Regions from separate parts of the Streptomyces sp. NPDC058646 genome, predicted to be linked through region 1. Evidence: riboswitches for the same ligand, from Rfam matches in the RefSeq annotation. Region 1 holds a riboswitch; each other region holds the start of a gene.
What was found. A riboswitch is a leader RNA that binds a small molecule or an ion and turns the genes downstream of it on or off. The one in region 1 is predicted to bind cyclic di-AMP.
Positions count from the first base shown of each region.

Region 2: another riboswitch for cyclic di-AMP. It lies ahead of ACFWUZ_RS01395 (peptidoglycan DD-metalloendopeptidase family protein); the one in region 1 lies ahead of ACFWUZ_RS18805 (M23 family metallopeptidase).
Region 3: another riboswitch for cyclic di-AMP. It lies ahead of ACFWUZ_RS05450 (transglycosylase family protein); the one in region 1 lies ahead of ACFWUZ_RS18805 (M23 family metallopeptidase).

Region 1 covers NZ_JBHXRK010000014.1:74,550-84,434, reverse strand. The annotation lists gene ACFWUZ_RS18820 (DNA topoisomerase (ATP-hydrolyzing) subunit A) at 1-614, opposite strand, end outside; gene ACFWUZ_RS18815 (M16 family metallopeptidase) at 920-2,290, shown strand; gene ACFWUZ_RS18810 (M16 family metallopeptidase) at 2,311-3,678, shown strand; cyclic di-AMP (ydaO/yuaA leader) riboswitch at 3,862-4,021, shown strand; gene ACFWUZ_RS18805 (M23 family metallopeptidase) at 4,034-4,831, shown strand; gene ACFWUZ_RS18800 (GntR family transcriptional regulator) at 5,024-5,701, shown strand; gene ACFWUZ_RS18795 (HPr family phosphocarrier protein) at 6,360-6,641, opposite strand; gene ACFWUZ_RS18790 (GNAT family N-acetyltransferase) at 6,826-9,711, shown strand; gene ACFWUZ_RS18785 (DUF5998 family protein) at 9,783-9,885, shown strand, end outside.
Region 2 covers NZ_JBHXRK010000001.1:306,784-316,668, reverse strand. The annotation lists gene ACFWUZ_RS01410 (ATP-binding protein) at 1-1,135, opposite strand, end outside; gene ACFWUZ_RS01405 (MBL fold metallo-hydrolase) at 1,466-2,677, opposite strand; gene ACFWUZ_RS01400 (SGNH/GDSL hydrolase family protein) at 2,860-3,645, opposite strand; gene ACFWUZ_RS01395 (peptidoglycan DD-metalloendopeptidase family protein) at 3,809-4,831, opposite strand; cyclic di-AMP (ydaO/yuaA leader) riboswitch at 4,836-5,028, opposite strand; gene ACFWUZ_RS01390 (tyrosine-protein phosphatase) at 5,339-6,175, shown strand; gene ACFWUZ_RS01385 (aspartate aminotransferase family protein) at 6,258-7,694, opposite strand; gene hpnH (adenosyl-hopene transferase HpnH) at 7,691-8,731, opposite strand; gene ACFWUZ_RS01375 (1-hydroxy-2-methyl-2-butenyl 4-diphosphate reductase) at 8,737-9,387, opposite strand; gene shc (squalene--hopene cyclase) at 9,384-9,885, opposite strand, start outside.
Region 3 covers NZ_JBHXRK010000003.1:76,074-85,958, forward strand. The annotation lists gene ACFWUZ_RS05440 (septum formation initiator family protein) at 1-316, opposite strand, end outside; gene eno (phosphopyruvate hydratase) at 423-1,709, opposite strand; gene ACFWUZ_RS05450 (transglycosylase family protein) at 2,005-2,754, opposite strand; cyclic di-AMP (ydaO/yuaA leader) riboswitch at 2,758-2,929, opposite strand; gene ACFWUZ_RS05455 (transglycosylase family protein) at 3,209-4,294, opposite strand; gene ACFWUZ_RS05460 (cytochrome P450) at 4,396-5,670, opposite strand; gene ACFWUZ_RS05465 (globin domain-containing protein) at 5,786-7,003, shown strand; gene ACFWUZ_RS05470 (nucleoside triphosphate pyrophosphohydrolase) at 7,034-8,035, opposite strand; gene ACFWUZ_RS05475 (SurA N-terminal domain-containing protein) at 8,064-8,690, opposite strand; gene ACFWUZ_RS05480 (YfhO family protein) at 8,867-9,885, shown strand, end outside.

The DNA.
Region 1 (9,885 bases):
GCGGCCGCGATGACCTCGCCGAGGTTGTGCGGGGGCATGTTGGTGGCCATGCCGACGGCGATCCCGGAGGCGCCGTTGACCAGCAGGTTCGGGTACGCCGCGGGCAGGGCGACCGGCTCCCGTTCCTGGCCGTCGTAGTTGGCGGTGAAGTCGACGGTGTCCTCGTCGATCGACTCCGTCATGAGCGACGTGGCGTCGGCCATCCGGCACTCGGTGTAACGCATCGCGGCCGGCGGGTCGTCGTTGCCGAGGGAACCGAAGTTGCCGTGGCCGTCGACCAGCGGGAGCCGCATCGAGAAGGGCTGGGCCATGCGGACGAGGGCGTCGTAGATGGACGCGTCCCCGTGCGGGTGGAGCTTGCCCATGACCTCGCCCACGACGCGGGCGCACTTCACGTAGCCGCGGTCGGGGCGCAGGCCCATCTCGTTCATCTGGTAGACGATGCGCCGGTGCACCGGCTTCATGCCGTCCCGGGCGTCGGGGAGGGCGCGGGAGTAGATCACCGAGTACGCGTACTCGAGGAAGGAGCCCTGCATTTCGTCGACGACGTCGATGTCGAGGATCCTCTCCTCGAAATCCTCCGGCGGCGGGGTCTTCGTGCTGCGGCGGGCCATCGCTGCGCGGCTCCTTAACCAAGAAAGGGATGTGCTGGGGTCTGGCGGTCTTGCGGGTCCGACTGGTCCGGCGGGTCCGGCTGGTCTGGCGGTCCGGCGGGTCCGCCGGGGTGCGGGCGTCCGACCGGGCCGCCGCGGACCACCATTGTGGCCCGAGGCACCGACAACGCGGACTCCGACCCCGGGGGTCCCCCGGACGGAGTCCGGGGGAGTGACCCGGGAACTTATCCGGTGGCCGACGCGCTTGCATACAGTGGCAGGTCTGACAGAAATCTCTGCATCGCGATCGAAGGGACCACATGCCCATGGGTCACACGGCCACAGCTCAGGCCGGCTCCGGCGGCCTGACAGCGACCGAGCACCGGCTGGCCAACGGCCTGCGCGTGGTGCTTTCCGAGGACCACCTGACCCCGGTCGCCGCGGTCTGCCTCTGGTACGACGTCGGCTCGCGCCACGAAGTCAAGGGACGCACCGGCCTGGCTCACCTCTTCGAGCACCTGATGTTCCAGGGCTCGGCGAGCGTACCCGGCAACGGGCACTTCGAGCTGGTCCAGGGTGCGGGCGGCTCCCTCAACGGCACCACCAGCTTCGAGCGCACCAACTACTTCGAGACCATGCCGACCCACCAGCTGGAGCTCGCCCTGTGGCTGGAGGCGGACCGGATGGGCTCGCTGCTGGCCGCCCTGGACGACGAGTCCATGGAGAACCAGCGCGACGTCGTCAAGAACGAGCGCCGCCAGCGGTACGACAACGTCCCGTACGGCACGGCCTTCGAGAAGCTGACCGCCCTGGCGTACCCCGAGGGCCACCCGTACCACCACACCCCGATCGGCTCCATGGCCGACCTGGACGCCGCCTCGCTGGAGGACGCGCGCGCCTTCTTCCGCACGTACTACGCGCCGAACAACGCGGTGCTGTCGGTCGTCGGCGACATCGACCCCGAGCGGACGCTCGCCTGGGTCGAGAAGTACTTCGGCACCATCCCCGCGCACGACGGGAAGCAGCCGCCGCGTGACGGCGGCCTCCCCGAGATCATCGGGGAGCAGCTGCGCGAGGAGATCGTCGAGGAGGTTCCGGCGCGCGCGCTCATGGCCGCCTACCGGCTCCCGCACGACGGCACCCGCGAGTGCGACGCCGCCGACGTGGCGCTGACGATCCTGGGCGGCGGCGAGTCCTCGCTGCTCCACAACCGCCTGGTACGCCGCGACCAGACGGCCGTCGCGGCCGGCTTCGGCATGCTGCGGCTGGCCGGCGCCCCCTCGCTGGGCTGGCTCGACGTCAAGACCTCCAGCGGGGTCGAGATCCCCACCATCGAGGCGGCCGTGGACGAGGAGCTCGCGCGCTTCGCCGCCGAGGGCCCGACGGCCGAGGAGATGGAGCGCGCCCAGGCGCAGCTGGAGCGGGAATGGCTGGACCGGCTCAGCACGGTGGCCGGCCGCGCCGACGAACTGTGCCGCTTCGCGGTGCTGTTCGGTGACCCGCAGCTGGCGCTGACCGCCGTCCAGCGCGTCCTCGACGTCACCGCCGAGGAGGTGCAGGCCGTGGCCGCGGCCCGGCTGCGCCCGGACAACCGGGCGGTGCTCGTGTACGAGCCGCTGGCCGCGACCGGCGAGGACGCCGCAGGGAACGCCGAGCACGCCGAGCACACTGAGAACGAAGGGGCGGAGCAGCAGTGAGCGACACCGCAGCCGTCACGATGACCTTCCACCCCCGGCCGCAGGCGGGCGAGCCTCAGCCGTGGGCCTTCCCGGCGCCCGAGCGCTCGGTGCTGGCCAACGGTCTCACCCTGCTGCGCTGCCACCGGCCCGGCCAGCAGGTGGTGGCCGTGGAGGTCAACCTCGCCGCCCCGCTGGACGCGGAGCCCGAGGGCCTGGACGGCGTGGCCACCATCATGGCCCGCGCGCTGTCCGAGGGCACCGACAAGCACTCCGCCGAGGAGTTCGCCGCCGAGCTGGAGCGCTGCGGTGCCACGCTCGACTCGCACGCCGACCACCCGGGCGTACGGGTCTCCCTGGAGGTTCCGGCGTCCCGGCTGGCGAAGGCGCTCGGCCTGCTCGCCGAGGCGCTGAGCGCGCCGGCCTTCGCCGACGCCGAGGTCGACCGGCTGGTGCGCAACCGGCTGGACGAGATCCCGCACGAGCTGGCCAACCCGCAGCGCCGTGCCGCCAAGCAGCTCTCCAAGGAGCTCTTCCCGGCCTCCCTGCGGATGTCGCGCCCGCGCCAGGGCACCGAGGAGACGGTCGCCCGCATCGACTCGGCGGCCGTACGCGCCTTCTACGAGGCCCACGTACGCCCCGCCACGGCCACCGCGGTGGTCGTGGGCGACCTGACCGGCATCGACCTGGACGCCGTCCTGGGCGACACCCTGGGCGTCTGGACGGGCGACACCGCCGCACCCCTCCCGGTGCCGCCGGTGACCGCCGACGACACCGGCCGCGTGGTCATCGTCGACCGGCCCGGCGCGGTCCAGACGCAGCTGCTGATCGGCCGGATCGGGCCGGACCGGCACGACCGGGTGTGGGCGGCCCAGGTGCTCGGCACGTACTGCCTCGGCGGCACCCTCACCTCCCGCCTGGACAAGGTCCTGCGCGAGGAGAAGGGGTACACCTACGGCGTGCGCTCCTTCGGCCAGGTCCTGCGCTCCACCGCCGACGGCAAGGGCGCCTCGATGCTCGCCATCAGCGGCTCGGTGGACACCCCCAACACGGGCCCGGCGCTGGAGGACCTCTGGAAGGTGCTCCGCACCCTCGCGGAGGGCGGTCTGACCGACGCCGAACGGGACGTGGCGGTGCAGAACTTGGTGGGCGTGGCCCCGCTGAAGTTCGAGACGGCGGCCTCCGTGGCCGGCACCCTCGCCGACCAGGTCGAGCAGGAGCTCCCGGACGACTACCAGGCCCAGTTGTACGCGCGGCTCGCCGAAACCGGCACGGTCGAGGCGACTTCGGCGGTCGTGAACGCCTTCCCGGTGGACCGGCTGGTGACGGTCCTCGTGGGCGACGCGTCGCAGATCGAGGAGCCGGTCCGGGCCCTCGGGATCGGTGAGGTCAGCGTCGTCAGCAACTGACGGATAAGGGAGGGGCTCTGGCGGTTTGTTCGCCAGGGCCCCTTTTGTCCGTTTAGTGGTGAGGTTGCTTGTATGCGGTGTGGCGTACGCAACAAAAAGGCGCGTCTGTTTGGCGATTGACTGATGATCCGCCTAGCGTCGGCCGTGCTGTTCGTCAGTTGTACCCGCCGCACCCGCGGCACCGGACAGCGATCGCCGAGTCCCCGTCAGGCGCGAGCCTGGGGAGCCGGGGACCCACATCAGTCCCTGGGGTGAATCGGACCGCCTCGCAAGAGGAGGCCCGTAGGAGACCTTCCTGCTCCGAACCCGTCAGCTAACCCGGTAGGCGAGAGGGAAGGAAAGGATCAATCCCTTCATGGCGTTTGGCAGTCGTCCCGCCGGTTCCGGTAAGCACCGTGGCTCCAGCCGTCTGAGCCGCAAGACCGCCGGCTACGCCGGTATCGCCGCCCTCGCCACCACGGGTGTCGTCGGCACCCTCGCCGGTCCGGCCTTCGCAGCCGACCACAGCGACAAGTCCGTCCAGGACAACGGCCTCGCCGCCGCGGTCGTGGCCGAGGACCTCGCGGGTGACATCGAGGCCCAGGCCGCATCCCAGCAGCGGGCCGCCGAGCACGCCGCGGCCAAGGCGCAGGCCGAGGCCGATGCCAAGCAGCGCGCCGCCGAAGCCAAGCGCTTCGCGGAGGCCAAGGCGAAGGCCGAGCGCGAGGCGGCCGAGCGCGCCGCCCGCGAGGAGGAGCGCAAGCGCCTCAACACCTTCGTCGCCCCGGTCGGCGGCGGCATCAGCACCCAGTACCACGCCGGCGGCGGCATGTGGTCCTCCGGCAGCCACACCGGCATCGACTTCCGCGCCGCCTCCGGCACCTCGGTCCACGCGGTGGGCCTCGGTACGGTCGTCGAGGCGGGCTGGGGCGGCGCCTACGGCAACAACGTCGTCATCAAGCACAACGACGGCACCTACACCCAGTACGGGCACCTGTCCTCGCTGAACGTCTCCGTCGGCCAGCAGGTGACCCCGGGCCAGCAGATCGGCCTGTCCGGCTCCACCGGCAACTCCAGCGGCCCGCACCTGCACTTCGAGGCCCGCACCGGTGCCGACTACGGCTCGGACATCGACCCGGTCGCGTACCTGCGCTCGCACGGCGTCAACCTCTGACACCCGGCGCCCTCGCGCACTTCCGCTTCACCGAAGACCCCGGCTCCCCGAGCCGGGGTCTTCGTGTCGTACCGCCCCGGTAAATGTTTCGGATTTCCGGCCGCGCTCGGAAAATATCGCGTGTTGCAATAGAGTTGCAGCACGCACATGCGTGTTCCCTGGCGGCGGTCGGAAATAGGCGGAGGTCCGGTCTTGCGTATTCCTGCGCACGCGGTATGCACGGCAATTCGCGACGACATCGTGTCCGGCGTCTTCGAACCGGGAAGCAGGCTGACCGAGGAAGTTCTGGCCCGCCGGTACGGGGTCTCGCGCGTCCCGGTCCGCGAGGCGCTGCGGACCCTGGAGTCCGAGGGGTTCGTGACCACGCGGCGGCACGCCGGAGCCTGCGTGGCCGAGCCGACCGGGCAGGAGGCCGCCGACCTCCTGGAGCTGCGGATGCTGCTCGAACCCCTGGCGGCCGCCCGGGCCGCCCGGCGGCGCACCGAGGCCCACCTCAAGGTGCTGCGCGGGCTGGTCCGGCTGGGCCAGGAGCGGGCCAGGCGGGGCCAGGGGGAGGACCTGCGGTCGCTGGGCGCCTGGTTCCACGAGACGCTCGCCCAGGCCTCCGGCAGCCCCGGGCTGATCGCGCTGCTGACCCAGATGCGGCACAAGATCGCGTGGATGTACGTGGTGGGGACCCCGGAGCGGCCCGTGGAGTCCTGGGCGGAGCACGGCGCGATCGTCGACGCGGTGGCCCGCGGGGACGCGGAGCGGGCCAGGGCGCTGACCGCCGTCCATGCCGACCGGGCGGCCGCGGTGCACCGGCTGCGGCCGCGGGCCGCAGTGAGCACTTCGCAACCTGCCGTAAACATGTCGAGCGGCCGGCATTAACAGGGGCCGTATACAAAGGCCTGGTATCCGGCCTGTGAATTCGCTGCGCGGTGGCGGAATCATGGCTGCATGGAAATGCTGCCCGGAATTCCGCGCGGAGTCTTTTCCTGGCCGATTGCGCCTGCGACCTGATGGTGCGGGGCGGGCTTTCCTGCGCCCGCATTTCCGCACGCCCGGGATCTCCGCCGGACCGGGGGGAGCGGACCTTCCGTACGGCTCACGGGTCGACGGCGCCGGCGGGAGCGGCCCGGCGAACGCTCCGCCCGCGGGCCACCGGCTGCAACGGCCGGTCGGGCCCCGGGGTGCTGCCGCCGCGGGCGGGCACGGATTGGGGAGAGAGGGGCGCGTGGGGCACCGGGTTGCTCCGGCAGCGGCCGGTGTCGGCCGGGTGGGCGGATGCGACGGTGCCCGGGAGGCGTTCCAGCGGGCCGGGTCGCACGGGCCGGGTCGATCGCTGCGAAGGCCGGACGGGCCCGAGGCGAAATACTCGTGCGGGGTGCGGGGTGCGGGGTGCGGGCCAGTCAGCCGTCCGCGCGGGCTGGGCCGCGGCTCACGGGTCGCTCCCTGCGGACGGGCCCCGGCGGGCCGGGGCGGGGAACGGAGAAGCCGTGGCCCTCCGGTTGCCCGGGGAGCCACGGCTTCTGCGAACCCGAAGGGGTCAGACGGTCTCGGGGAGCTCCTCGAGCCCCTCGGCGACCAGCTTCGCGAGGCGGTCCAGCGCGGCCTCCGCACCCTCGGCCTCGGAGGCGAGGACGATCTCCTCGCCACCCTGGGCACCCAGGCCCAGGACCGCCAGCATGGAAGCGGCGTTGACGGGGTCGCCACCGGCCTTGGCGATGGTCACCGGGACGCCGGAAGCGGTCGTCGCGCGGACGAAGATCGAGGCGGGACGAGCGTGCAGGCCCTCGGCCCAGCCGACGTTGACGCGGCGCTCTGCCATGGTGATGCCCTTCAGGTTCTTACGGTTGTCTAGACCAGTCTCTCACGACGCCCCGAATGCTCCGACCGACCTTCGGCCCGGATCCGCTGCCGTTCGACCTTCCCCAGCTTGCACTGGTTTGCGCGGGCCTGCCCGATGCGCCGCGCCAGGGTCATCCGGCCCGGGAACCGCCTAAGGTGGCCCCATGACCACCGAGTCGGACCCCTCGTACCCGGCCCACTGGGAAGCGGACGTCGTCCTGCGCGACGGCGGAACGGCCCGGATCAGGCCCATCACCGCCGCGGACGCCGGCCGGCTGGTCAGCTTCTACGAGCAGGTCTCCGACGAGTCGAAGTACTACCGCTTCTTCGCCCCCTACCCGCGGCTCTCCGACCGCGACGTGCACCGCTTCACGCACCACGACTTCGTGGACCGGGTCGGACTCGCCGCGACGATCGGCGGCGAGTTCATCGGCACCGTCCGCTACGACCGGATCGGCTCCGACGGCCGGCCCGCCACCGCCCCCTCCGACGAGGCCGAGGTGGCCTTCCTCGTCCAGGACGCCCACCAGGGCCGCGGGGTCGCCTCGGCCCTCCTCGAACACATCGGCGCGGTGGCCCGGGAACGGGGCATCCGCCGGTTCGCCGCGGAGGTGCTGCCCGCCAACAACAAGATGATCAAGGTCTTCACGGACGCCGGCTACCAGCAGAAGCGCAGCTTCGAGGACGGCTCCGTCCGCCTCACCCTCGACCTCGAACCCACCGCCGAGTCCCTCGCCGTCCAGCGCGCCCGCGAGCAGCGGGCCGAGGCCCGATCGGTCCAGCGGCTGCTGGCGCCCGGTTCCGTGGCGGTGGTCGGAGTCAGCCGCTCCGGCGCGGGCCTCGGCGCCGCGACCCTGCGCAACCTGCGCGACAGCGGCTTCCACGGCCACCTGTACGCCGTGAACGAGGCGGTCGAGGCCGACCTGCTCGACGGCGTACGGGCGTACCGCGCGCTCGGGGACATCGGCGCCCCCGTCGACCTCGCGGTGCTCACGGTCCCGGCGGACCGGGTCCCCGAGGCGGTCGCGGCCTGCGGCGAGCACGGGGTGCAGGGGCTCGTGGTGCTGTCCGCCGGATACGGGGAGTCCGGCCCGGCCGGACTCGCCCGCCAGCGCGAACTCGTGCGGCAGGTGCGCTCGTACGGGATGCGCCTCATCGGCCCGAACGCCTACGGGGTCATCAACACCGCCCCGGAAGTGGAACTCAACGCCTCCCTCACGCCCTCACCGATGCCGCTGCACGGCCGGATCGGGCTGTTCACGCAGTCCGGGGCCATCGGGATCGCCCTGCTCTCCGCGCTGCTGCGCCGCGGCGAGGGGCTGTCCTCCTTCGTCTCGGCCGGCAACCGGGCCGACGTCTCCGGGAACGACATCCTCCAGTACTGGTACGAGGACGAGGCGACGGACGTCGCGCTGCTCTACCTGGAAACCCTCGGCAACCCGAGGAAGTTCACCCGCCTCGCCCGCCGCACGGCCGCCGTGAAGCCGGTGGTCGTCGCCAAGGGCGGCCGCCACACCCCGGCCGGGCACGTCGTCCCCGGCACCCGGCTGCCGGAGGCCACCGTCTCCGCCCTGCTGGGGCAGGCGGGCGTGATCCGGGTCGACACGGTCACGGAGCTGGTGGACGTCGGCCTGCTGCTCGCCTCGCAGCCGTTGCCCGCGGGCCCCCGCATCGCGATCCTCGGCAACTCGGAGTCCCTCGGGGTCCTCACCTACGACGCCTGCCTGACCCAGGGCCTGCGGCCGATGCCGCCCCTGGACCTGACGACCGCGGCCACGCCCGAGGACTTCCGCGACGCGCTCGCCGGGGCCCTGGCGTCCCCCGCCAACGACGCGGTCGTCGTCACGGCGATCCCGTGGGTCAGCGAGCACGAGCTCGCCGACGACCTCGCCGAAGCCCTCCGGGAGGCGGTGGCCGCACATCCCGGCAAGCCGGTGGCGGTGGTCCACGTCGAGCTGGGCGCCCTGGCCGACGCCCTCTCCGCGGCGACCGCCTCCGCCCCGGCCGCGGCGCCGGACCCCGCCCCGGCCGCGGCGCCGGACCCCGCCCCGGCCGCGGCGCCGGACCCCGCCACGCCGCCGTCCGGGCCGCAGCCGCAGGGTCCCACCGCGCCGGCAGCGGAACCGGCGGAGCGGCCGCCGGCGCCCGTGCCGTCCGCGCCGTCCGTGCCGTCACAGGGGGCCCGGATCCCCGCCTACCCCGCCGCCGAGCGCGCCGTGAAGGCCGTCGCGGAGGCCGTGCGGTACGGGCAGTGGCGGCGGGCCAACGCCGAGGCCGGCCATGTCCCGGAGTACGAGGACATCGACGAGGCCGGGGCCGGTGCCCAGCTGGCCCGGCTGCTGGCCGACGTCGACGGGGAAGCCGTGCTGACCCTGGGCGACTTCGACGCCCACACCCTCCTCGGCCGGTACGGGATCCACGTCCTGCCCACCCTGCCCGCGCTCTCGTCCGACGCCGCCGCCCGGGCCGCGCGCGCCCTGGGCTACCCCGTGGTGCTCAAGACCACCGCCCCGCACCTGCGCCACCGCGCCGACCTGGGCGGCGTACGCCTCGACCTGACGACCGAGGCCGAGCTGAGGCGCTCGTACGAGGAGCTCACCGAGGCGCTGGGCAAGCCCACCGAGATCCAGCCGGTGGTGCAGGCCATGGTGCCGCGCGGGGTCGACACCGTGCTCCGGTCCGTGATCGACCCGGCCGCCGGAGCCGTCCTCTCCTTCGGGCTCGCCGGGGTCGCCTCCGAACTGCTGGGCGACACCGCGCACCGCCTCGTCCCCGCCACCGACCGCGACGCCGCCGGACTGGTCCGCTCCATCCGCACCGCCCCCCTCCTCTTCGGCTGGCGCGGCAGCGACCCCGTGGACACCCCGGCCCTGGAGGAGCTCCTGCTGCGCCTGTCCCGGCTCGTGGACGACCACCCCGAGGTGATCGGCGTCTGTCTGGAGCCGGTCGTCGTCGCCACGGAGGGCCTCTCCGTGCTCGGCGCGACGGTCCGGGTCGCCCACCCGCCGGCCCGCAGCGACCTCGGGCCGCGCACGCTTCCCAGCTATTAGGGGATGTCAAGTTCCGACTGTGCGTCCACGCGGCGGCCGGGGTGTGCCGTGCGGGCCTTAGGATGGACCTCATGGCGAAATCCGGTACGACGACCCAGGGGCTGCGCACGGCGATCGAGCGCAGCGGCTACTACCCGGCCCTCGTGGCCGAGGCCGTGGAGGCCGCGGTGGGCG
Region 2 (9,885 bases), on a different contig from region 1:
ACTTGAGCTCGACGGCGATCCCGTGCCGGCGGGCCAGCGCCGAGACGACGAACAGGCCGATGCGGCCGTCCGCCAGCAGGTGCCGGACGCTGATCTGGTCGGGGTCGCCGAGCAGGGCGTTCATCCGGTGCTGTTCCTCCGCGGGCATGCCCAGCCCCCGGTCCTCGACCTCGACCGCGATCCCGGCGGTGACCCGCTCCGCGCGCAGCACGACGTCGGTGTCCGGGGCGGAGAACACCGTGGCGTTCTCGACCAGTTCGGCCAGCAGGTGCACCACGTCGGCGACCGCGTGGCCGCGGACGCTGCCTCCCGAGGGGGGCACCACCTTGACCCGGGTGTACTGCTCCACCTCCGCGACCGAGGAGCGGAGCACCTCGCTCAGGTCGATGGGCCGGGTCCACTGGCGGCGGGAGGCCGCGCCGCCGAGCACGGCCAGGTTCTCCGCGTGCCGGCGGATCCGGGTCGCGAGGTGGTCGACGTGGAAGAGTTCCCGGAGCAGGTCCGGGTCCTCGACCGAGTCTTCCAGTTCGTCGAGCAGCGAGATCTCCCGGTGCACCAGGGACTGCAGGCGCCGCGCGAGGTTGACGAAGACCTCGACCTTCCGTTCGCTGTCGGACGGCGTGGCCGGGCCGGCCAGCCGTACGAGGGTGGCGTGCGCCTGTTCCCGGGCGCCGCGCAGCTCCTGCGAGAGCAGCCAGAACTCGTCCACCCCGGCCGGGTCGGCTCCGACCGGCGGCGCGCTCGGCCCGCCGCGCACCGGGCGGGGCGGGACCTCGCCCCGCCCGAGCCGCTCGGCGGCGGTCCGCAGCTCCTGGCGGCCGCGCACGCTGGACCGGCGCAGGGCCTCGCACCGGTCCTGGACGGCCTTGGCGGAGCGCTGCGCCCCGAGCAGGGCGGCGGCGAGCGCGCCGGCGACGAGCAGCGCGCAACCGGTGAGCACCGGCCACAGCCGGGGGTCGCGGTCGCCGGCTCCCCCGCCGAGCTGCAGGGTGAAGATCACCGCGGCGGCGCCGCTGAGGCCCGCGGCGAGTGTGGGGAGCAGGGCGGCACGGAGCAGTTGGGGGCGTAACTGCCGCCCCGGACCGGTGACGGCGTGTCTCGACGGGGAGTGGCGGGCGGCTCGGAGTCCGGACATGGGCGTCCTCGGTACGTGGGGCCCGGCCCCCAGTAGTTCCCGGGGCCCGGTGTTGATCACCGGATACCCACGCTAGACCGCATGCTCCCGCCCGGGACTGCCAGTTGGGGAAGTTCAGGGGGGTGCTTACCGCTCCCGGTGGAGCGCTCGCACGACAGCCCGAATCCGCCGGTCGCCCCCCGGCGGCTCCGGGGCATCACGGATTCCCGGTGTTCCGCCGGCCGCCCCGAGCCCGACCGGCCCGGCCGCCCCGCCCACCGCAGGGTGCCCCTGCGCCCGCCGGCCCGCCCCGATGCGTGCGCGGGGGCGGGCCGGTCGGGGCGGGTGCGGTTACGAGCCGACCGCCTCGGATTCCTCGCGGGTCGCGGCGGCGGGCCGGCCGCTGACGGCCGGCCGGGGGGAGGCGGCGGGCGCGGACTCGGGCCGCACCGGGCCCGCGGCCACGAACGGGCGCCACCACGGCACCGCCGGGACACCCGTGGTGCCGGGCTCGAAGGGCTGGCCCGGAATCGGCAGGGCGACGGCGGCCCCCGCTCCCCCGGCCGCGGAGAGCGTGCCCTCGCCGGGCTCGTCCCACGGGTGCGGGGCCAGGTTGAAGGTGCCCCAGTGGATGGGCAGCATCGTGCCGTGCGGGGTACCGCCCTGGAGGTCGAGGTGGGCGCGCATGCCCTCCTCGGGCGTCATGTGGATGTCGGGCCAGTACTCCGAGTAGGCCCCGATCTGGATCATCGTGGCGTCGAAGGGGCCGTGCTCGGCGCCGATCTCCGCGAAGCCGGGGAAGTAGCCGGTGTCCCCGCTGTGGTAGATGCGGTGCTCGTCCCCCGCGACGACCCAGGAGGCCCAGAGGGTGTGCTGCTGGTTGCGCAGGCCGCGGCCGCAGAAGTGGCGGGCGGGGGTCGCGGTGAGCGAGAGTCCCGCGATCTCGGTGCTCTCGTTCCAGTCGAGCTCGCGCAGCCGGCCGGCCGGGACCCCCCAGCGTTCCAGGTGCGCGCCGACGCCGAGGGGGACGGCGAAGACGGTGTCCGTACCGGCCAGCTCCTTGATGGTCGGCAGGTCGAGGTGGTCGTAGTGGTCGTGCGAGATGACCACCACGTCGACCTTCCCCAGGGCGGCCAGCGGTACGGGCACGGCGTGCAGCCGCTTGGGGCCGACGAAGGGGAAGGGGGAGCACCGCTCGCCCCACACGGGGTCGAACAGCACCCGCCGCCCGTCGATCTCCGCGAGCACGCTGGAGTGCCCCATCCACGTCAGCCGCAACCCGCTGACCGGCGGCTTCGCCAGATCGGCCAAGGTCGTCGGGTGCACCGGGATCGGGGCCCCGGGGCTTCGCCGGAGCCGCTGCTCCTTGTGGAAATAGATCTTGGCGAACTCCTTCATCGACCCGGAGGGCCTGGTCCGGGCGCCGACCGGATTCTGGAAGACGCCGTCGGCGAAGTTCGGCGAGCGGCGGATCCGCTCCAACCGGGCGCCGGACGGGTCCGCGCCGAAGGCTTCGGGCCGCAGCGCGCGCAGCCGTGGACGCAGGGGACGGGAGCCGGTCAAGGCGCCTCCTGGGAGGAAGGGGGTTCTGCGTGGTCGTAGGGGTCTACGACCATCCCAACGCACACCCGCCCCCAAGGATTCCGCTTCCGGCCCCCGTACACACGCATTTTCGGCCGTCCGCCCGCCTTTTCCGGCCGCGCACCCCTCCGTGCGCGACCTCGTCCCCGCGGTGCGGCCCGTGCCTACAGGGGCATCAGGTCCGGCCGCTTCGCCTCCACGTGGTCCCCGGAGGACTCCCCGCGCAGCCGGCGGCCGATCCACGGCACCAGGTGCTCGCGCGCCCACTGGATGTTGTCCCGGGTCACGTCCACCGATCCGCGCGGCTGCTGCGGCGGCCACGGCTGGTCCGGGTCGGCCGGCACCTCCAGGCCGAGCACCTGCGCGGCGCGCAGGGCGACCCGGGTGTGTCCCTCGGGCGAGAGGTGGAGCCGGTCGGCGTCCCAGGCCCGGCGGTCCTGCACGGATCTGAGCGACCAGAGGTCGAGGACCGGGCAGCCGTAGCGGTCGGCGATGGCGCGCACGTGTGCGCTGTACGTCGCCACCTTGCCGCGGAGGTGTCTGAGGACCGGCACGCCCCGGGTGTCGAAGCCGGTCGTGATCATGACCTGTCCGACGGATGCGGCGAGGTCGGCCACGGCCGCCTCGAACCGCTCCGCCACGTCGTCGGGATCGCTGCCGGGCCGGATGATGTCGTTGCCCCCGGCGCAGAAGGTCACGAGGTCCGGTGCGAGGGCCTTGGCCCGCGGCACCTGTTCGGCCACGATCTGGTCGAGGAGCCGGCCGCGCACGGCCAGGTTCGCGTACCGGAAGTCGTGCTCGTCGCGCTGATCGGCCAGGAGCACGGCGAACCGGTCCGCCCAGCCGAGATAGGAGCCCCCTGGTCCAGGGTCCCCGACGCCCTCGGTAAAGCTGTCCCCGATCGCCGCGTACGAGCCGATGGTCTTGAGTTTCGTCGTCGTCGCTGCCACGGGACACCATCCTTCACCGCCGTGGGCGACCTACGCCAACGTAAGCAGGGGTTGACGGACCGTGATCTGTACCACCTGGTGGACAAGGAACAAGTACACGTGAGGCCGGGACCCCCCTCGGGTCCCGGCCTCACGTGTGTCCTTCTTCCGGCGGCGGGTGCCGTCAGAGGCTCGCGCCCTTCGAGCGGAGGTAGGCGATCGGGTCCATGTCCGAGCCGTACGACGGGCTCGTGCGGATCTCGAAGTGCAGGTGCGGGCCGGTCGAGTTGCCGGTGGAGCCCGACAGGCCGATCTGCTGTCCGGCGGTGACGCTCTGGCCGGAGGAGACGGAGAGCGAGGACAGGTGCGCGTACTGGGAGTACTTGCCGTCCGCGTGCCGGATGACGACCTCGTTGCCGTACGAACCGCTCCAGCCGGCCGAGACCACGGTGCCCGCACCGACGGCCTTGACGCTGGTGCCGGAGCGGGCGATGAAGTCGACGCCGGTGTGGTAGCCGGAGGACCACATGCTGCCGGAGACCTTGTACTGGGTGGAGACGCCGCCGGCGACCGGGGCGACGAAACCGGCGCCCGCGGGAGCCTTCGCGGCGGAGCCGGAGCCCTGCTGCTTCGCCGGGGCGGCCGAGTCGGCCGAGGGCTTCTTGGCCTTGGGCGCCGAGGAGGCGGAACCGGAGGACTTCTGCGGGGCGGACTTCTGCGGGGCGGCCTGCTGCGTAGCGGCCTTCTTCTCCGGGGTCGCCTCGGCGGCGGACCGGGCCGGGGCCTCGGCCGGGGCGGAGGCGCTCTGCCCGCCGAGCGTGAGCTTCAGGCCCGGGTGGATCAGCGACGGGTCGGCGCCGACGGCCTCGCGGTTGTCGGCGTACAGCTGCTCCCAGCCGCCGGTGAGCCGGCGCTCGGCAGCGATCTTGGAGAGGTAGTCGCCCGGCACGACCGTGTACACGCTCGGTGCCGCCTGGGGAGCGGCCGGGAGCTGGGCTGCCTGCGGAGCGGCCTGCGCGGCCGCCTGCACGGCCTGCACCGCCGGGGCGGTGGCGGTGGCGGTCGCGGCGGCCGGGGCCTGCGCGGCGTGGGCGCCGGCGGCACCCATCAGCGGCAGTGCGAGGGCGGCGCCCCCGGTGCCGGCCACGGCGAAACCACGCGATATGGGACCGGACTTGGGGCGGCGGTGCTTTCCCTTTGCGGGCATGACGAATTCCTCTCCGTCGCCTGCGAGGTGAGCTGTCGGGTTCGGACTGGAGATGTCCGGCCGTACCCACGGGACCCGTTGGACATGGGTCACATATGTACGACTTCACCCCAAGCCGTCCCGGTTCAGAGATCCGGAACAGCGGCTTACCTGGTTCCCCCGCTCCTGCCGCGCGCATGAATAGTCGGGTGCGGTTTCCGGGCGGCGGCAGGATTCGGCGGTCCACCCGGATCGAGGGCGAAGCTAATCGAGCGGGGCCGCACGGAACAAGCTGTGAATTTCCTGACGGATTCACAGGAGTGAGGGATCGACGGAATTCCGGTCACCCTGTGTCCATTCCCCACCGCCAACAACCGTCCCTGCCGGGCAATTCGGCATTCGTGATCAGACACTCACGGTCACCGTATGATCTGGCTCACGGGGAGGCGCCCGATCTGGCCTCCGTACACGGCAAGTTGTCGCCAAGTAGCCTAATTCGGACACCCACGACGATGCGGAGGAGTACCCGTGACCCAGCAGATACCCCCGGCCCCGCCGACGCGACCCGGACCGGAGCCGGCACCGGAGCCGGAGCTGGCCGGAGTGCGCAATTTCCGTGACGTGGGCGGACTCCCGACCGCCGACGGACGATGGGTCAGGACGGGACGACTGTTCCGAAGCGGACATCTGGCACATGCCACCGAAACCGATGCACAGTTCCTCGTCTCGCTCGGCCTGCACACCATCTTCGACTTCCGCAACGACGCCGATCACGCCCTGGAGGGTCCGGACGTCGCACTGCCCGGCGTGCGGAACGTGAACATCCCGCTGTCGGACCCCGCCGACGGCCGGGAGTTCTGGAAGATGGTCCGCGACGGCGACCTCGACCAGCTCCGCTCGGCGCTCGGCGACGGCAAGGCGGCGGCCCGCATGGCGCAGTCGTACCGCACCATCATCGAGCGCCGCACCGCCGAGCACAGCCGGGTCGTGCACGCCCTCGCCGAGGACAGCGTCCCGGCCCTGATGCACTGCGCGGCCGGCAAGGACCGGGCCGGGCTGTCGGTCGCCGTCACGCTGCTCGCGCTCGGCGTCGAACGCGACGCCATCGTCGCGGACTACCTGGAGTCGAACGCCCCGCACCGGCGCTACCGGGTGCGCCGCAGCGGCGAGCCGGTCGCGGCCCACTCCCCCGAGGTGATGGAGCTGCTCGCCCCGCTGTTCGACGCGCGCGCGGAGTACCTGACCGCCGCCTTCGACACCATCGACCTGCGGTGGGGTGGGGTCGGGCACTACCTCTCCGACGGCCTCGGACTCGCCCCCGCGACCCTGGACCGCCTCCGCGACCGGCTGCTGACCGCCCCCTGAGGACCCGGCCGTGCGCGCGCTCACAGGCCGCGGCCCTTCCCCGGCACCGGGGTGGAGGGCCGCGGTCCGTACGGAGCGGCGGTCAGCGGTTGGCGACCGCCTGCTTCACCAGGGTCCGGCCGAAGTCCCACATCAGGCCCGACCCGCCGTGCGCCTCGTCCATGACCTCGCGGAAGGCGCCGACGAACCGGTCGACGTCCTGCTCGTCCAGGACCAGCGGCGGGATCAGCTTGATCACCTCCAGGTGGTCCCCGGAGACCTGCGTGAGAATCCGGTGCTTCTGCAGCAGCGGGACGACGACCATCTGCGCGAACAGTCCCTTGCGCGCCGCCTGGAGCACGGTCCACCGGCTGCGCAGCCCCAGCGAGGACGGTCTGCCGAACTCGATGCCGATCATCAGGCCGCGCCCCCGCACCTCGTGCAGCAGCTCGTACTCGCCGACCAGGGCGGCGAGCCGCCCGCGCAGCAGGTCGCCCGTCGCCCGGGCGTGCGCCACGAGCTCCTCGTCCTCCATCACGGAGAGGACGGCGAGCCCGGCTGCCATCGCCTGCGCGTTGGAACCGAAGCTGGCGGAGTGCACCAGCACCCGGTCCATGGACGAGTAGACCTTCCGGAAGATCCAGTCCTTGCCCAGGGTCGCGCCGACCGGCACGTAACCGCCCGACAGCGCCTTGGCCACGCACACCAGGTCGGGCTCCACGCCCGGTTCGTTCTGGTACGCGTAGAAGTCACCGGTCCGTCCGAGTCCGGTCTGCACCTCGTCCGCGATCAGCAGCGCCTTGTGCCGGTGCAGCAGCTCCTGTGCGGCCAGGAGGAAGCCCGGCGGGGATTCGATCACCCCCTTGCCCTGGACCGGTTCGACGACGAAGGCGGCGACGTCCCCGCGCTTCAGCTCCCGCTCCAGGGCGGCCAGGTCCCCCAGCGCGATCTTCGTGTCCGGCAGCAGCGGGGCGAAGCCCTCCCGGAAGCCGTCCTCCCCGTTCACCGACAGCGAGCCCGTGGTCAGCCCGTGGAAGGCGTGGTCGCAGTAGAGGACCCGCGGCCGCCCGGTGGCGTACCGGGCGAACTTCAGGGCGGTCTCCACGGCCTCGGTGCCGCTGTTGCCGAAGAAGACGCGGTCGAGGTGCGGGCTGTACGAGAGCAGCTTCTCGGCCAGCAGCCCGGGCAGCGGCTGGCAGTCGAAGCGGGTGAGGTCCGCGAGCCGGGCGTCCAGGACGTCGTGCAGGGCCCGGCGTACGACCGGATGGTGGCGCCCCAGGCCCATCACCCCGAACCCGGCCAGCATGTCCAGGTAGTCGTTGCCCTCGGCGTCCCAGAAGTGGGCTCCCTCGGCCCGCTCGTAGACCTTGTCGAAGCCGATGGTGTGCAGCATCCGGGGCAGTTGGGGGTTGAGGTGGCGGGCGTGCAGCTCGTACCGCTCGCCGCCGCGCCGGGCCAGCAGGGCCCGCAGGTCGAAGCCGTTCCCCCGGCCGCGGCCGTCCCGTGCGTCGTCGTCCGGGCCCTGCGCGGCGGCGGTCATGCCGGTCCCCGCGAGGGTCCCCGGCTCCCGCCGATCGTCTCCCGGGCCGCCCGCAGGGACTCCTTGAGGGACCCCATGGTGGCGAGGACGGCGGTGGGCTCGTACCCGCAGTGCGCCATGCAGTTCGCGCAGCGCGGGTCCTTTCCGCGGCCGTACTTGCTCCAGTCGGTGTCGTGGACGAGTTCGCGGTACGTGGGCACGTAGCCGTCGCTCATCAGGTAGCAGGGACGCTGCCAGCCGAAGAGGGAGTAGTTCGGAATGGCCCAGGCGGTGCAGGGGAAATCGGCCTTGCCTTCGAGGAAGTCCAGGAAGAGCGGCGAGTGGTTGAGCCTCCAGCGCCGCCTGTTGCCGCCCGCGAAGGCCTTCTTGAAGAGGTCACGGGTCTGCTCCACCCCCAGGAAGTGCTCCTGGTCGGGAGCCTTCTCGTAGGCGTAGGCCGGCGAGATCATCATCTCGTCCACCTGGAGGTCGTCATTGAGGTAGTCGAGCACCTCGATGATCGTCTGGGGTGTGTCGGTGTTGAAGAAGGTGGAGTTGGTCGTGACCCGGAAGCCCCGCCTCTTCGCCTCCTTGATCGCCGCGACCGCCTCGTCGAAAACGCCTTCCTTCGCCACCGACGCGTCGTGCCGCTCGCGCAGGCCGTCGATGTGCACGGCGAAGGCGAAGTAGGGGGACGGGGTGAACTTCTCGATCTTCTTGCGCAGCAGCAACGCGTTGGTGCAGAGGAACACGTATTTCCGCTTCGCCACCAGCTGCCGGACGATCTCGTGGATCTGCGGGTGCATCAGGGGCTCGCCGCCCGCGATGGACACCATGGGCGCACCGGACTCCAGCACGGCACCGACCGCTTGGGCGACCGGCATGCGCTGCTTGAGGACCCCGGCGGGGTGCTGGATCTTCCCGCACCCCTCACAGGCCAGATTGCACGCGTAGAGCGGTTCCAGCTCGACGATCAGCGGGAACTTCTCGCGCTTGCGGAGCTTCTGTTCGAGAAGATAGGTCCCGACCCTGATGGTCTGGCGCAGCGGCATGGCCATCTGGCTCACCTCCTGGGGAGCAGCAAAGAACGGTGCCAGTCGTAGAACGCGGGCAGTACGGCACGCAGTACACGGAAGGCCGATATTCCACCGCGGACCGTGCCGATGCGGACGAGCTCGTGCTCGGGAGCGTCCACGACCACCCGGACGGCCGCAACCGGGCGGCTGCCGCCGCCCGTGGCGGTCCACAGCGTGGCCGCGGACTCCATGTCCACGGCGATGGCGCCGGTGGCGCGCAGCTGCGCGCGCTCCTGGCCGCGGACGACGTGGTCGGATCCGGTCAGGGGGCCGATGTGCACGGTCCGGCCGGGTGCGGCCCGGGCCAGTGCCTCGGCGAGCAGGGCGGTGCCGGTGCAGGTGACGTCGCCCTGCGGGTCGCGGGTCCGCTCGGCGAGGACCAGGTCGCCGGGGTGCATGCCGGGGACCAGTCCCGCGCAGAAGCCTGTCGCGAGGACGGCGGCCCGGTCCATCCCGGGCCGGTCCAGGGCCCGTCCGACGACCCGCCCGGCCGCCCGCGGACCCATGCCGGTGCGCAGCAGGGTGTGCCCGGACCCGGCCGGCGTGCGGGCTCCGCGGGCCGCGCTCCGCAGCGCGGCCTCCTCGATGCGCAGCGCGCAGGCGACCAGCAGCGGGGCGGCCGCCTCGGCGGAGATCACGTCTCCCCGGCCCCGGCAGCAGCCCTGCGCTCCACGGGGGCCGGGAACCCGGCTGCCGACACGGCCGGCACCGACGCCGCGGATGCCGCCTGCGGTGCGCACGCCGCGGGCGGCTCTCCGTGCAGGTAGCGGCCGAGCGCGGTGAGCGGGAACACCTGCCGGTACAGGTGGTAGTTGATGGAGAAGTCCCAGGGGAAGCCGGTGCCCGTGAAGTACGGCTCGTCCCAGGAGCCGTCCTCCTCCTGCGTCCGCACCAGGTGGGCGACGCCTCGCCGCACGGCCTGGCTGTCCCGCTCGCCGGCCGACAGCAGGGCCATCAGCGCCCACGCGGTCTGGGAGGCGGTGGAGGCCCCCTTGCCGGCCCACGACCGGTCCTTGTAGGAGCGCTGGTCCTCGCCCCAGCCGCCGTCCGCGTTCTGTACGGATTCCAGCCAGCGCACCGCCCGCCGGATCGCGGGATGTCCCGGGGCGATGCCCGCCGCTGTCAGCGCGGGGACC
Region 3 (9,885 bases), on a different contig from region 1:
GCTCCGCATAGGCGTCGTCCTGCCAGCGGGCCTTCTCGTCGCGCAGCCGCTCGAGGCGTTCGTGCGCGGCGGCCGCGGCCCGCTGCTGCTCCGCGATCTCCGAGCGCTGGGAGACGTACTGGCGCATCGGGTACGCGAGGGCGACGACCAGCGTACAGAGGACCAGCACCAGCAGTGCGGCCCGGCCGGTGAGCCGGCTGCGGCGGACCTGGCGGCGCGACTGCGACCGGTAGACGTGGGCGGCGGTCCGCTCGCCGAGCTGCTTGAGCCTGGTCGCGGTGGAGAAGGTGGAGAACCGGTCCCGGTTCCCGGCCATTGATCCCGCCTCCCCTTCACCCGCACTACGCAATACGTCCCCGCACACGGTACGGGACCGAGTGCGGGGACGTACGGAGGCTAGGCGCAGCCTTCTGCCGGAGCTGTCAGCCCTTGAACCGCGGGAAGGCGGAGCGGCCCGCGTACACGGCGGCGTCGTCGAGGATCTCCTCGATGCGCAGCAGCTGGTTGTACTTGGCGACGCGGTCCGAGCGGGCCGGGGCGCCGGTCTTGATCTGACCGCAGTTCACGGCGACGGCGAGGTCGGCGATGGTGACGTCCTCGGTCTCGCCGGAACGGTGGGACATCATGCACTTGAAACCGTTGCGCTGGGCCATCTCGACGGCGTCCAGGGTCTCGGTCAGCGAACCGATCTGGTTCACCTTCACGAGCAGGGCGTTCGCGGAGCCCTCCTCGATGCCGCGGGCCAGGCGCTCCGGGTTGGTGACGAAGAGGTCGTCGCCGACGATCTGGACCTTGGCGCCGAGCCGGTCGGTGATGACCTTCCAGCCGGCCCAGTCGTCCTCGTACAGCGGGTCCTCGATGGAGACGAGCGGGTACGCGGAGACGAGCTCCTCGTAGTACTCGGTCATCTCGGCGGCCGAGCGGGACTGGCCCTCGAACTCGTACTTGCCGTCCTTGTAGAACTCGGACGCGGCGACGTCGAGCGCGAGCGCGATGTCCTTGCCCGGGGTGTAGCCGGCCTGCTTGATGGCCTCGACGATGAGGTCGAGCGCGGCGCGGTTGGACTCCAGGTTCGGGGCGAAGCCGCCCTCGTCGCCCAGGCCGGTGGAGAGGCCCTTGGTGTGGAGGACCTTCTTGAGGGTGTGGTAGACCTCGGCACCCCAGCGCAGCGCCTCGGAGAAGGACTCCGCGCCGATCGGGGCGATCATGAACTCCTGGATGTCCACGTTGGAGTCGGCGTGCGACCCACCGTTGAGGATGTTCATCATCGGAACGGGCAGCAGGTGCGCGTTCGGGCCGCCGAGGTAGCGGAAGAGCGGAAGGTCCGAGGCCTCGGACGCGGCGTGCGCGACGGCCAGGGAGACGCCGAGGATGGCGTTGGCACCGAGGGAGCCCTTGTTGTCGGTGGCGTCCAGGTCGAACATGGCCTGGTCGATCAGGCGCTGCTCGGTGGCGTCGTAGCCGACGAGCTCCGGGCCGATCTGCTCGATGACGGCGAGGACGGCCTTCTCGACACCCTTGCCGAAGTAACGGTTGGGGTCACCGTCACGGAGCTCGATGGCCTCGAAGGCACCGGTGGAGGCGCCGGACGGAACTGCAGCACGGCCGGTGCTGCCATCGTCGAGGCCCACCTCGACCTCGACCGTGGGGTTGCCTCGGGAGTCCAGGATTTCCCGGGCTACGACGACGTCGATGGACGGCACGAGCATCTCCTTCTGGGATGTGACGCTGGGTGTGCGGTGGCGTGTAGGCCGTGGGATGGCCTTGCCGCCTAGAGCCTAACCGGCTCCGGGCACCGGCCCGGCCGACCGCCCGGGTCCTGGGACGAAAAAGGGCCCGAATACCCCTCTTCCCGGACATAGGACTCCGGATTTCGGGGCGGCCGGGCCGGGGTGGTGAGCGGACACGCCACCGCCCGGCGCGTGGAAGGGACGCGCCGGGCGGGGGGACGTGCACGGGTTCAGCGGCGGGCCGCGAACTCGCCTGCGGTCAGGACCGCAGTGTTCAGCTGAGCTTCAGCTTCTGACCGGGGAAGATCAGGTCGGCGTCCGGGACGACGTCCTTGTTCAGTTCGTGCAGGTGCTCCCAGCCGCCCTGGACGCCGTTGACCTCGGCGATGTTGCCGAGCGTGTCGCCGGCCTTGACCTCGTACGAGCCGTTGCCGGTCTTCGGGGCCTCGGTCTTGGGGGCCTCGGTCTTGGGGGCCTGGGCCTTGGGGGCCTGGGCCTTCGGCGCGGCCGGAGCGGCGGCGGAGCGCTCGGAGCGGGTGGTCGGAGCCTCGGCGCGCTTGGTCTCCTTCTTGACCTCGGCCTTCTTCTCCTGCTTCTTCGGCTCGGCCTTCGGCTTGGCGGGGGTCTCCGCCGCGCCGCCGCCGGCGTACGAGGAGTTGGACAGGCCGACGCCGCAGTGCGGCCAGGCGCCCTTGCCCTGGCCCTTGAGGACCTTCTCGGCAATGGCTATCTGCTGGGCCTTGGTGGCCTGGTTGGCCTGGGCGGCGTACGCCTTGCCGCCGTAGCCGGCCCAGGTGGAGGACGAGAACTGCAGGCCGCCGTAGTAGCCGTTGCCCGTGTTGATGGCCCAGTTGCCGCCGGACTCGCACTGCGCGACGCGGTCCCACTCGGAGGCGGTGGCCGCGCTGGCGGAGCCGGCCGCCATCAGGGGGGCTGCGACTGCCACACCGGTGACACCGGCGAGCGTGACGATGCGAGCGGCCTTGGAGGCGCGGCGGTGCTTGCCCTTGCCGGAAAGCAGCATGGAGTTTCTCCTCACCGACGCCTACGAGGTGAGCTGTCGGGTTCGGGCGAGTGAGTTGCCCGGCCGTGCGACTGGCGCACGTCTTTACCCCTAGCCGGTGGCGTGACCGTCTTTCAACGGCCGCTCCCGGCGCCTACCTTGGTTCCCCCGCTCCTGCCTTCGGCGCTTGACGCGACGACTGTTCCCTCCGTCCGCCGGCAGGATTCGGCGATGCGGTCGAAGGAGCTCGCGGTGGCGAGCGATTCAGAAGGTAGACAGGTCTCTCCCCGATGTTCAACGCGCCGCATCGGGGAGAAACGAGCCCTACTTGCGCCCTCCGCACGGGTGTTTGCGCAGGTGAGGGCGGGGTTTACGACACCTTCGGGGCGGGACACGCCAGTTGACCTGAAGAGACACATGTCTCACTTACAGAAAACAGACAATCAGGCTTTTCCGGGTGTCCGAAGTGCCCCTCTTACTTGGTTAGATCCAGATTCTGCCCCGGCTTGATCAGGTCGGCATCCCCGCCGATGACCTGCTCATTGGCCTGGTAGAGGGCGTTCCAGCCCCCTTCGAGCCCCTTGGCGTCCGCGATGGCGGTCAGGCTGTCGCCCGCCTTCACCGTGTACGTCGGGTCCGACGCGGCATCAGCCGCCGCGGGCGCCTCGACGGCGGGCGCACCGCGGTGCTTGCCTCCGCTTCCGGCCGGGACGGAGGGGCCGGGGGAGCCGGCCGGGACCGTCGAGTCGGTCGGCAGGGCCGGGACGGAGGGGCCGGGGGAACCAGCCAGGGCCGTCGGGTCCGCCGGAGCGGACGTGTCCGACGGGGAAGGCGCGGGAGTCGTGGGGGCGGCGGGCGCCGTCGGGTCCGCGGAGGGGACCGGCGCGGCCGGGTCGACCGGGGCGGTGGTCCCGCCGCCCGGGAGCTGCGGGACGACCGGGGCCGAGGGGTCCTGCGTCGGCGGATAGTCCGGCGCGGGCATGACGGGCAGTCCGCTGGACGGCGCGAGCGGGCCGTCGGGGATCGCGAACGACGGGTTGTCGGACGGGCCCGGCGTCGGAGCCCCGAAGTCCGTGGCCGGCGCCCCCTGTCCGGCGGGCGGCACGGCGTCGTCCGGGCGGGACGGGGAGGCCCCGACGGTGCCGGAGCCGCCGGGCCGGCCGGCGTCCACGTCGGCGGCGGGGCCGTCCTGGGTCAGTCCGGCCGAGGCCGCGCACAGCGGCCATGCCTGCGGCCCCTGCGAGGCCAGCACCCGCTCGGCGACGGCTATCTGCTGGGCCCTGCTCGCCAGGTCGGCCCGCTCGGCGTAGTCGAGCCCGCCGGCGTTCTGCCACTGCTCCTGGGTGAACTGGAGCCCGCCGTAGGCGCCGCTGCCGAAGTTCGCGCTCCAGGTGCCGCCGCTCTCGCACTCGGCGACCCTGTCCCACGTGGAGGTGTCGGCGGCCGTGGCATGGGTGGCGGCAAGCAGCGGCAGGGCCAGTGCGGAGCCAGTGACTCCGGCTGTGACAACCAGCGCGGGGACCTGACGGGGGCGTCTGTGGCGGCCGTTCCCGGAACGCATGAGTGCACCTTTCGCATAACGGCGGGGTAACGGCAGAACCTAGCCCGCTTCGAACGGTTGTCACAAGTTCCGCCGGTAACTGACGCGAGGTCAGGGCGCCTTCAGGTGTTTCGGGGTGTGAAGCGGACCGGAAGGGTGCGCAGGCCACGCATGATGAGCCCGCCCCGCCAGCGCAGGTCTTCGGGGGGAACGGCAAGTTCCAGATCCGGCAGACGCGTCAGCAAACTCGCGAGCGCCGTCTGTCCTTCCAGTCGCGCGAGCGGAGCACCCAGGCAGTAGTGGATGCCGTGCCCGTAACCGAGGTGCTGGTTGTCGGTCCTGGAGAGGTCGAGGGTGTCGGGCTCGGCGAACCGCTCGGGGTCCCGGTCGGCGGCCGCGAGGACGACCAGCACCGGGTCGCCCGCGGCGACCCGGCGGCCGCCGAGGGTCAGCTCCTCGGTGGCGAACCGCCAGGTGGCCAGCTCCACGGGGCCGTCGTAGCGCAGCAGCTCCTCGACGCCGGTCTCCAGCAGGGCGCTCTCGCCGGCCGCGAGGGAGCGCTGGAGGCGCTCGCGCTGGCCGGGGTTCATGAAGAGCGAGTGGACCCCGTTGCCGATGAGGTTCACGGTCGTCTCGAAGCCGGCGAAGAGCAGGATGAAGGCCATGGCGGTGGCCTCGGCCTCCGTCAGGTGGTCGCCGTGGTCACTTGCCCGGATCAGGTCGGAAATCAGGTCTTGGCCCAGATCATCCCTTTTGCGGTGGATGAGTTCGCCGAGGTAGGTGCGCATCTGTTTGACCGAGCGGGCGACCCCGCCGCGCGGTCCCCCGCCGTGGCGGATCATCATCCCGGCCCAGTCGCGGAAGTCGTCCTGGTCCTCGCGCGGTACGCCGAGCATCTCGCAGATGGCGTAGATGGGCAGCGGGAAGGCGAACTCGTGGATGAGGTCCGCCTCACCCCGGCCGGCGAACCGGTCGATGAGCTGGTCGGTCAGCTCCTGCACGCGCGGAGTGAACTCGGCCACCCGGCGGGGGGTGAAGGCCTTCGACACGAGCCGCCGCAGCCGGGTGTGGTCCGGCGGGTCGATGTTGAGCAGATGCGTCATCAGCTCCGCCTTGCGCTCCCCCGGGATCCCGGTCCTGCCCTTGGCGTGCGCCGATCCCTCGTGGTGCGCCGGATTCTTGCTGAGCCGCTGGTCGGCGAGGGCCTGGCGGGCGTCGGCGTACCGGGTGACCAGCCAGGCCTCGACCCCGCTGGGGAGCTCGGTGCGGTGCACCGGGGAGTGCTCGCGCAGCCAGGCGTACGCCGGATAGGGGTCGGTCGCGAACTCCCAGTCGAAGAGGGTCGGGCCCTCGGGTCCGGGGGCGTCGGCTGGGGCTGCGGGAGTCTGCTCGTGCACCCGACGACCGTATCCCGGCCCGCACCCGGCACCCCATATGGGGTGTTCGTCGCGGCTGTCCGCAGATCTTCCCTTCCTTGACCTCGCCTTCCCCGGCGTTCCTACATTCGGTTCCGTGGATGTGAGGATCTTGAAAAGCAGCTTCGCGGTGGTGGAGAGACGGGCCGAGCACGCGGTCAAGTTCTTCTACTCGCACCTCTTCTGGCACAACCCCGGCATCCGAGAACTCTTCCCGGCCCCGGCCGAGGACATGGAACGCCAGCGGGACCGGCTCTTCGCCGCCCTCACCCACGTGATCGCCCACCTGGAGGACGACGGCCTCCTCCCCTACCTCCGCGACCTCGGGCGCGACCACCGCAAGTTCCTGGCCGGCCCCGAGCACTACGCGGCCGTCGGCTCCAGCCTGCTCGCCGCACTCGCGGAGACCTCCGGCAGGGCCTGGACCACGGACGTGGAGAAGGCCTGGGCCGAGGCGTACCAGGTGATCGCCGATGCGATGACGGCCGGCGCCGCCGCGAGCGAGGACCCGCCGTGGTGGGACGCGGAGGTCGTACGGCATCTCCGGTACGGGCAGGACATCGGCGTGCTGACCCTGCGCCCGCACGCGCCGCTGCGCCATCTGCCCGGCCAGTACCTGAGCGTCAGCAGCGACCGCGTCCCGACGACCTGGCGCACCTACTCGATCGGCAACGCCCCGCGTTCGGACCACACCCTCGACCTGCACGTCAGCCGGATCGAGCGGGGGCGGCTCAGCACCGCCCTGGTCCGCGAGGTCAGGCCGGGCGAGGTGCTGCGCCTCGGCGCACCCGGCGGGCGGCTGACCTTCCGCCGCGAGGACCGTCCCGTCAGCTTCATCGCCGCGGGCACCGGCTGGGCGCCGGTCCGGGCCATGCTGGAAGAGCTCGCGGCGCACCCCCACGACCAGGACGTGCGGCTGTTCGTCGTCGCGCGGGACGCCGCGCACCTCTACGACCGCCCGTTCATCGACGCGTACGCGGCCGCCTGCGACTGGCTCGCCGTCACCTACATCGCGCCCGCCCCGGGGCAGCACCGCAACCAGGCCACCGACCGGCTCGCCACCGCGCTCGGCCACCGGGGCCTGTGGCCGGACCAGGACGTCTACCTCAGCGGACCTCCGCTGTTCATCGAGGAGACCGCCGGCCTCCTGGAGGAGCTGGGTGCCCGCCCCGGCCGGATCTTCCACGACTCCGTGCCCGCCGGCGTCCGGGACACCGGCCCGGGCGCCCGCCCGCTGGGCTTCGGGGAATGGTTCCTGAACCGGCCCTCCCCGCACTGGCACAACCCCGCGGACCGTGCGCCGAAGGGCTGCTGACGCCGGTCCGTCCCGGCCGGCCCGGGCCCGTCAGCTCCGCGGTGCGACGCCCTCGGCGGCCCGGATCGCGTCCCGGTAGGCGCGGGCCGCGGCGCGCAGGGCCGTCTCGGGGTCGGTCCCCTCCGCCTCGGCGCGCGCGGCCAGGGCCAGCAGCTCGTAGCCGATGCCCTCGCCGCGGGGCAGTTCCACGGCCACCCCGCCCGCGCGGACCCGCCCGGCGAGCTTGGCCGCCAGCGCCAGACCGGGCTGGCCCAGCGGGATGCCGTCGGTGAGCGACTCCCGCTGCTTCTCGACCGCCTTGGTGCGCTGCCAGTGCGCGTGGACGTCCTCGGGGGTGTCGGCCTGCGCGTCGCCGAAGACGTGCGGGTGGCGGTGGATCAGCTTCTCCACGAGGGCCCCCGCCACGTCGTCGAGGGAGAAGGCCTCCGCCTCGTCCTCGCCGTCCCCGGCGCCCTCCTGCGCGATGCGGGCGTGGAAGACCACCTGGAGGAGCACGTCCCCCAGCTCCTCGCGCAGTTCCTCCCGGTTCCCGTCCTCGATGGCCTCGACCAGCTCGTACGCCTCCTCGATCGCGTACTTGGCCAGGCCCCGGTGGGTCTGCTGCGAGGTCCAGGGGCACTCCCGCCGGACCCGGTCCATCACCTGGACGAGGTCGAGCATGCGGGCGCCCGGCAGGTCGTAGGAGCCGGGCAGGAGTTCCAGGTCGGGCATCGCGACCCGCCCCGAGCCGGCCAGCCGGGCCAGCCCGTCGGTCAGCCGCTGGTCGCCCTCCCCGCCGGGCAGCACCACGACGGTCCGGCCGCCCGCGCAGGCGTCGACCAGCGCGTGCGCGTCCGGGCTCTCCTGGACCACCTCGATGCCCGCCTCGCGCAGGTACGGCAGCTGCGGGTGGCCCGGGTCGGCGCACAGCACCCGGTCCGCGGCGTGCAGGGTCTGCCACGCGGGCCAGGACAGCACCCCGGGGGCGACCCGGTGGCTGGTGGTCAGCAGGACGATGCGGCCGGTGGGCCCGGCGGGTGCGTGGTCGTTCACCCTCCGAACCTACCCCCGGCCACCCGTGTCAGGCTCCGGCGGGGGGCGCCTGCTCCGGTGCGGTCCGCTGGGTGATCCAGGGGGTCTCGCCGGCCCCGAGCTTGATCTGCTGGACGTCCCAGGCCCCGTAACGCGGGTTGACCTCGATGTCCAGGGCCTTCGCGGCGGCCCGGGCGGGCTCCTCCAGCTTTCCGTTGCCGTACTTGGCCGTCAGCTTGGTGAGCAGCACCTGGTTCGTGAGGAACCGTTCGGCCTGGCCGGGGGCGATGGCCCCCTTCTGCAGGAGCAGGGCCTCGAACTGCTCGGCGCCCTGGTTCTCGTCGACGTACGCCTTGCGCTCGTCCTCGATCTCCTTCTCGGTGGCCGTGATCCCGGCCGTCTCGGCCATCTTGTCGATGACGCGGCTCTGCAGGATCGCGTCGAGTTTCTGCCGCTCCAGGTTGGGGGTGCTCGCGATGAGTTCGGCGGCCGCCCCACCGGTACGGTTCTGGGCGGCGCGGACGTCGTTGACCTGGGCCTGGAGGGCGGAGGTGGTGATCCGTTCACCACCGACGACGGCCGCGGTGCCGGGGCGGGCCTCGCCCGAGCACGCGGACAGGAGGGGCGCCGCCACGAGCAGGGCGGCGGAGACGGAGAGCGCTGTGCGACGGTGCAAAGGAGCCTCCAGGGCCGGGAGATTGTGCGTTCTTGCACAAGGCCGTGCGGTGATCGATGGTATGAGGTCGGGGTGGTCCGGGCCACCGGTTCGACCAACGATTCCCGGGGTGTCGGGGTTCGCGTTCACCTGCCGGCCATCCTTCGGACCCCCGGTACTGCCAGGGTCTCCCCACCATGTCGACACCGCACCGCTCGCCGCGCCGCCGGAGCCTGTCCGGCTCGGCGCTCGCGGCCCTGGTCACGGCGGCGGCCGTGTGCGCCGGGGACGCCGCTGCCCGCGTCTTCCCGTACGGACCGCGCCACCGCAGTGTCAACGACCTCGGCAACCAGTTCGTCCCGTTCCACGCCCATCTGTGGGACCTCCTGCACGGCCGTGCGGCGGGCGGGCTGCTGTTCAACTGGCAGTCCGGGTACGGCACCAGCTTCCTGCCGGACCTGGGGACCTACCTGGCCAGCCCGTTCGCGGTGCTCGTCGCCCTCTTTCCGCGGGCGGACGCGGACCTGGCGGTGTACGTCGTCACCGTGCTGAAGACGGCCGCCGCGGCGGCCGCCATGGCCTGGCTGCTGCGGACCCAGCGGCGCGGGCCCTGCTGGGCGGCGGGGCTGCTGGGGGCCTCGTACGCGCTGTGCGGGTGGTCGGTGGTCGAGGCCTCCTACAACCCGATGTGGCTGGACGGACTGATCGCCTTCCCCCTGCTGTGCCTGACGGGCGAATGGGTCCTGCGGGGACGGCGGCCGGTGGCGGGGGTGCTGGTGGTCGCCGTGTGCTGGACGGCGAACTTCTACACCGCCTACATGGCGACCCTGGGCGCGGTGCTGGTGCTGCTGGTCCGGGTGGCCTTGACCCGGGAGGGCGCGGTGGCCCGGCTGCGGGTCGCCGGCCGGGCCGCCGGGACCGCCGTCCTCGGCATCGCGCTCGCGGCGCCCGTCCTGGTTCCGCTCTTCCTCAGCTCCGGACAGGCCTACCCGGGGTGGGTCAAGGAGTTCCGGCCGGTGCCGTGGGCGGACCTGTTCGCGCGGCTGCTGCCGGGGACGTACTCCTTCTCCTCCCCCGCCGTCTTCGTCTCCACCGGGACCCTGCTGATGCTGGCCGCGCTGCCCTTCCACCGGGCCGTGCCGGTACGCACCCGGCTGTGGTGGACGGGTCTGACCGCGGCCGTCGCGCTCTCCCTCCAGTGGGAGCCGGCCCACCT